2 linked regions of the Oceanicoccus sp. KOV_DT_Chl genome follow. The main gene of each other region encodes a partner of the protein of the gene in region 2 in a complex. Links are inferred from orthologs where the notes say so. Each region holds a gene or a part of one and is shown on either strand. Other genes may lie near its edges. The genes, in order: UNITIG_RS12915 and dapF.

Region 1 (3,289 bases), 320 kb from region 2 along the record:
ACTGCTCTCTTTCACTGGGAAAGCGTTCGCGCAGTAAAAAAGGCACTTCAGTTCGATATAAACCTACCCCTTCAGCACCGCGATCTAACGACCTAGCTATATCGGCCTGCAAGCCGGTATTCACGTATAATGGTATCCGGTGATTATCTGTAGTGATACAAGGTAAATCTTTTAACGCCTCCAAGCCTTTTGAAACTTGTAATTCTTCATTATAGATAGCCTGAAAGCGGGCAAATAATTCTGGGGAAGGATTAAAATAAACCTGGCCGTTATAACCATCGAGAATAATTTCACTGCCTTCAATTTCAGTAAACGGTAAATCCACTGCACCCATAATGGTGGGGATACCCATTGACCGCGCTAGAATAGCAATATGGGAATTTCCCGAGCCACGTACCGACACTAAACCCACTAAATTTTCTGTCGGTACATCACCCAGCATGGAAGCGGTTAATTCTTCTCCCACCAAAATAGTTCGCTGCGGGTATTCTACCGGACCAGTATTGGCAGCTTGTAAATAAGCCAGTACCCGTCGACCTAGATCCTTTATATCCGTCGCACGTTCTTTGAGATAACTGTCCTCCATCATTTCAAAAGTACGGATGTGTTTTATCATTACCCGACTGACCGCGCCCTGCGCCCACTCACCTTCGCGAATTAACTCATCAATTTCTATTGCAACTGAATTGTCCTCCAGCATGCTCAAATAGACATCGAATAAGGCTTGTTCTTCCTGCGCTAATTTATCGCTTAATTTGCGCGCCATGGCGCGAATATCTTCGCGTACTGCATCTAAACACTCATGGAAAAAATCTAATTCCTCTTTAATATCCTTACAGCGTCGCCGCGGTACCGCATATAAATCTGCCGGTGGCGAAACAACCACGGCATGCCCAATCGCGACACCCGGCGCACCCGCCACGCCGCGAAAGCTGGCACTGCCACGCACGCCTGCATCCAATGAAAAAATAGCACCCGTTGCCTGTGCATGGGCAATGACGCCAGACAACTGCGCCGATATCGTGACGAGAAACGCTTCTTCCTCTTCATCAAATCGTCGCCGCTCTTGTTGCTGTACCACCAACACGCCCAACACTTGACGCTGATGAATAATCGGCACACCAAGAAATGAGCTGAAACGCTCTTCGCCAATACCGGGCATGAATAAAAAACTGGGGTGGGCTTCGGCATGCTCCAAGTTAAGCGGCTCTTCCCTGCTACCCACTTGACCAACCAAACCTTCATTGGCCGCCATTGAAATCTTGCCGACAAAATCTTTATTGAGACCTTCCGTAGCGCTAAAGATATAACGCCCAAGGGTCGGCTCACGCAAATAGATTGAACACACTTCTGTACCAACGGTATCTTTCACCCGCGCTACAGTCACATCTAACACCGCTTGTAATTGTCCGGCAGAGTTAACCTCCTGGACAATGCGGCGCAGCGCTTCAAGCATGTTCTTTTGCATCTAGCTAATCATCCTGTTTGCTGAAGTTGCTATGACTTTTTAAGTACAATTATTTATCCAGCTGATCATTGACCAGCCGCGCATGCTTGGGCGCCAACTCCTTTAACGCCCGCCGATAAACCTCTCGCTTGAATGAAATCACTTGCCCGAGTGGATACCAGTAACTCACCCAGCGCCAACCATCAAACTCCGGCTTTTCATCATTGTCAAAACTGACCGCTTGATCATCCGCCAACATTCGCAGTAAATACCACTTTTGTTTTTGACCGATACACAAAGGTTTGCTGTCATGACGCAGTAACCGTTGAGGCAATCGATAGCGCAACCAACCACGAGTTGAACCGATAATCTCAACATCTTTTTCGGTCAGTCCGACTTCTTCCTTCAACTCTCTAAACAATGCTTGCTGCGGCGATTCACCCTCATGAATACCGCCCTGTGGAAATTGCCAGGCGTCTTGACCGACCCGCCGCGCCCATAGTACTTCGCCACGGGCATTCGCCAACATGATGCCGACATTGGCACGAAAACCCTCTGAATCAATCAACGCTGACTCCCTACAATTTGATAATCACCAGCCGATTGATTAGGTATTGGACGGCGGGATTACTGGCGTAGCCATTTTAAGTTGTTATAGGCAGCCATTGTTCCACAAATATGGCATTTAGAGAAACACGTTCTTTTAGTACCATCGAGAGTGCAAAACCTGCACACCCCCAGTATGCTATGCGCCGACGCAACAACGATAGCCCCAAAACCAATAAGCAAGCCTTTGATAATTAAAGATATTCTGGAGAAATACGAGTGGCCCTTGCAATTTTTGACCTCGATAACACGCTGCTAGGAGGGGATAGTGATCACGCCTGGGGCCAATTTCTAGTCGATCATGGCATTGTTGATGCCAAAGCCTATCAGCAAGCCAACGACTATTTTTATCAGCAATATCAACAGGGCGGCCTCGATATTCAGGAGTTTCTAGCGTTTTCTTTGAAACCGCTGGCAAGCCATTCCAAACAACAACTGGATCAATGGCACCAGCAGTTTATGCTGGAGACCATCGCCCCAATGCGCTTACCCAAAGCAGATGCACTGCTACAACAGCATCGCGATCGAGGCGATTTTCTACTAATCATTACTGCCACTAATCTTTTTGTAACGGCACCGATTGCTGCCAGTTTGGGGGTTGACCACATACTCGCCACCATCCCCGAATTTATTGACGGCACGTATACCGGTAAGGTGGAAGGCACCCCTTGCTTTCAACAGGGTAAGGTCGAACGTTTGCAGACATGGCTCGCCAACAGCGGCCACACTCTGGCTGGCAGCTATTTTTATAGCGATTCCCATAATGATCTGCCTTTGTTAGAGATGGTTGAACATCCATACGCGGTCGATGCCGATGACATCTTGACCCAACACGCTAACAAGCAGGGCTGGCCTATTATCAGCTTGCGTTAGTTGGTTGGTTGGTTGGTTGGTTGGTTGGTTGCCTTCAAGATGCCAGCAACACTCTCGCAAAAACCGCTTTTAAATATTCTGTTTCGGGAATAGCCGGGTGCACCGGGTGATCAAAAGTTTGCCCGCCTTGTTCCAGGATTTGCAAATCACGATCCAGGTGACGAGCAGAGGCACGCAAGATATCAGTAAGCCGATCCCGACCTAAATGCATGGAGCAGGAACCCGACACCAACACGCCATTTTTATTCAGTAGCCTGATCGCTAATTCATTAGCGCGACGATAGGCCTGCTCACCACTTTTGATATCTTTCCGCTTGGGGATAAATGCCGGCGGATCAATAATCACCACATCAAAGCGCTCAC
Region 2 (3,129 bases):
ATATCAACATCGTTCAAATCGAGATTCACTAATTCGGATAGGCGCAAACCGGAAGAGTAAAATAATTCCAAGATGGCGCGGTCGCGGACACTGAGCCAGTCATTGCCCTCAATTGATAATAATTGCTGCATATTATCGGTATCTAATACTTTGGGTAATTTCTTTGCTGACTTGGGTGCTTGAATGCCCAGTGCGGGATTATGTTTGCCACCGCTGCGGTTATAAAATTTATAAAAGCTGCGCAGTGCGGATAAGGCCCGCTGTAAACTGGGGCCGGTTAAACCGCCGCGATGAAGCTGCGCGACCCACTGCCTGACATCAGCACTATGAACGTGTTCGAGTTGAAGAATAGATTGCTGGCGACAATAACGAATAAATTTTTCCAGGTCGCGTTGGTAACTGCTGAGGGTGTGGCCAGAGAGCTGACGCTCGGTTGCTATATAATTAAGGAACCGTTGCAGCTGGTGTTGCCATTCATCGTTGGTCTGGGTTTCCTTCGTAGTCATCGAACGATCCCGGTGTGCTGATTTAGTAATTCAGGTGGCGAGAGAGCAAACGGTTTAGCACTTCAGCAATATAACCCAAAAATAAGGTGTCCATATTTTGATGAAAATGATTGGCGCCTCTACTGCCAATAGCGATAACCCCCAAGGGTGTACCAAAGCTAAGCGGTAGCACGGCCGCAGACCCGACATGATGGGCCTGCTCTAAAAATAAAAATTCGGCATCTTCCGGGCGTAATGCGCCACAAGTAGGGTTGTCATTTTTGAGTAGGTTGGGAATTTTGGCGTAGGCGTCATCCAGTGGCACCACCCGGGAAGCAACAGTGCGATAGTTTTCAGGTTTTCCAAATAAAGTAAGCGTAGCAAAATCCATTTTAAAATCTTTTAGCATGCTACGGGTAAAGGTATTAACCAGCGAATCCAGGCCCTGTACTTCGAGTAGCGATAGTACCAGCTGCCGGGTTCTATCAAACAGCAAATCATTGTCGCCGGCATGTTCTAACAGGCCGCCTAAGCGGTTGCGCATGTCCATATTACGTTCGCGCAATAATGAGACTTGACGTTCCAATAGTGAAACAGCTCGACCGCTGGGGTGGGCCAATTTTAATTCCAGTAACAAGTCATCGCGCTTGAGGAAGAAACCGGAATTGGCTTTCAGGTATTTCGCCACATCTTCGGCGCTGATGTCTTTATCGTTATTGTTTTTTTTAGCCGGTTCCACTTGTACCTCTCAATCTTTTACTGCGGTGACATGGGTTAATCACTCACCTAAATTATAATCTGCCCTTCAAACACAGTGCTAGCGGGCCCGGTCATCATAACGGGATGGCCTTCGCCGCGCCACTCTATCGTTAATGCACCGCCAGGTAAGTTAACGATTACGCGCTGGTCTAATAAACCGTTTAATTGCCCTGATACCACGGCGGCACAGGCGCCGCTGCCGCAGGCCAGCGTTTCACCGGCACCGCGCTCATAAACCCGCAAATTAATTTCCTTGCGGTTGAGTACCTGCATAAAACCGGCATTCACTCGCTGTGGAAATCGTGGGTGCGACTCAATGGCCGGACCGAGGGTGGCGACAGCGGCGGTTTGCACATTATCCACGACCATTACGGCGTGCGGATTACCCATTGAGACAGCGCCGATGTCGTAGTGCTGGCCGTCTACTTCGAGCGCATAACTATTATCGCGAGCAGGAGCATCAAAGGGAATGAGTGCCGGTGATAGTTCCGGCTTGCCCATATTGACCCGCACTTGCCGGTCATCGGTCATTGATAGCTCGATAATGCCGGTATTGGTTTCTACCCGAATTTTGTTTTTGCCGGTGAGTTTTTTGTCGCGCACAAATTTGGCGAAACAGCGAGCGCCGTTACCGCATTGCTCTACTTCATTGCCGTCACCGTTGAAAATACGGTAGCGAAAATCGACATCGGGTTGCGTGGGTAATTCGACCACCAATAACTGATCGCAACCGATGCCGAAATGGCGGTCGGCCAGTTGCTTGATATGGCTGGCTTGCAAGTTGAAACGCTGGGTGATCAGGTCCAGCACGATAAAATCGTTGCCTAGGCCGTGCATTTTAGTGAAGCGTAACAACATAAAATCTCTCCTGCGCTTCGCCGTTAGCGCGGTTAGGGTGATGCTGTTTGACTGCAGCTGTTCAGGTGCAGTCGCTGGAGAGAAGGCTGGTTTCGTTAAGACTGGACGACAGTCTTATGGCAGCAGCGCTTCACCCCGCATCAGGTCGGCGATGGTTTCCCGCGAGCGAATGACATGCATAGTATCACCATCCACCATAATTTCAGCTGCGCGTCCTCGGCTATTGTAGTTGGAACTCATGGTAAATCCATAGGCGCCTGAAGAGGCGACGGATAATAAATCCCCTTGCTCAAGAATAAGTTCACGGTCTTTGCCCAAAAAATCACCGGTTTCACAGACAGGGCCCACCAAATCCCAGAGCTTGGCTTCGCCGTCTGAACGCGGTGCCACTGGCTGGATATTCAGCCAGGCCTGATAAAGTGCCGGCCGAATCATATCGTTCATGGCGGCATCGATAATGGCGAAGTTTTTGTGAGCGTTTGGCTTAAGGTATTCGACTTTGGTTAATAACACTCCCGCATTGGCGCAAATAGAGCGGCCAGGTTCAAAGGCCAGGGTGACATCACGGTCGCCCAGTCGCTCTAACACTTTTGCTACGTAGGCTGAAGGCGCAGGTGGTTGCTCATCGTTGTAGCGCACCCCCAGGCCACCGCCTAAATCCAGGTGGCGAATGCTGATGCCACTGGCTGCGAGTTGATCGATCAGGGCTAACACTCTGTCCATGGCGTCGAGAAAGGGCGCGACCTCGGTTAGCTGCGAACCGATATGGCAATCTACCCCGATCACTTCAATATGACTGAGTTCAGTGGCGCGTTGATACACCTGCGGGGCTTGCTCAATGGCGATACCAAACTTGTTATCTTTCAGGCCGGTTGAGATATAAGGGTGAGTTTGTGCATCGACATCGGGATTCACCCGCAGCGAAATCGGCGCAACGATATCCATCGCCGCCGCCACGCTTTGCAATTGCTCCAGTTCAGCAGCAGATTCCAGATTAAAACAATGGATACCGACCTCCAATGCCCGG

What was found.
Region 1: the proteins of dapF (region 2) and UNITIG_RS12915 are in contact, whole or in part, in a solved structure (PDB 5YGU), measured with the Escherichia coli proteins. The link is inferred for Oceanicoccus sp. KOV_DT_Chl from one-to-one orthologs.

What each region holds. Positions count from the first base shown.
Region 1 is NZ_FQLF01000002.1:1,944,059-1,947,347, reverse strand. Bases 267-3,228 are described here. They hold UNITIG_RS12915 (RNA pyrophosphohydrolase), read right to left. Parts: upstream 2,016-3,228; coding sequence 1,518-2,015; downstream 267-1,517. Other genes in these bases: UNITIG_RS12905 (class I SAM-dependent rRNA methyltransferase), read right to left, coding at 2,961-3,228; UNITIG_RS12910 (HAD family phosphatase), read left to right, coding at 2,273-2,926; ptsP (phosphoenolpyruvate--protein phosphotransferase), read right to left, coding at 267-1,456. Outside these bases: more of ptsP, read right to left, coding at 1-266; more of UNITIG_RS12905, read right to left, coding at 3,229-3,289. UniProt on the Escherichia coli protein: Master regulator of 5'-end-dependent mRNA decay.
Region 2 is NZ_FQLF01000002.1:1,622,166-1,625,294, reverse strand. The notes cover bases 188-2,989. They hold dapF (diaminopimelate epimerase), read right to left. Parts: upstream 2,103-2,989; coding sequence 1,272-2,102; downstream 188-1,271. Other genes in these bases: lysA (diaminopimelate decarboxylase), read right to left, coding at 2,217-2,989; UNITIG_RS11365 (DUF484 family protein), read right to left, coding at 529-1,224; xerC (tyrosine recombinase XerC), read right to left, coding at 188-506. In the rest of the region: more of xerC, read right to left, coding at 1-187; more of lysA, read right to left, coding at 2,990-3,129. UniProt on the Escherichia coli protein: Involved in the succinylase branch of the L-lysine biosynthesis and in the biosynthesis of the pentapeptide incorporated in the peptidoglycan moiety. Catalyzes the stereoinversion of LL-2,6-diaminopimelate (L,L-DAP) to meso-diaminopimelate (meso-DAP).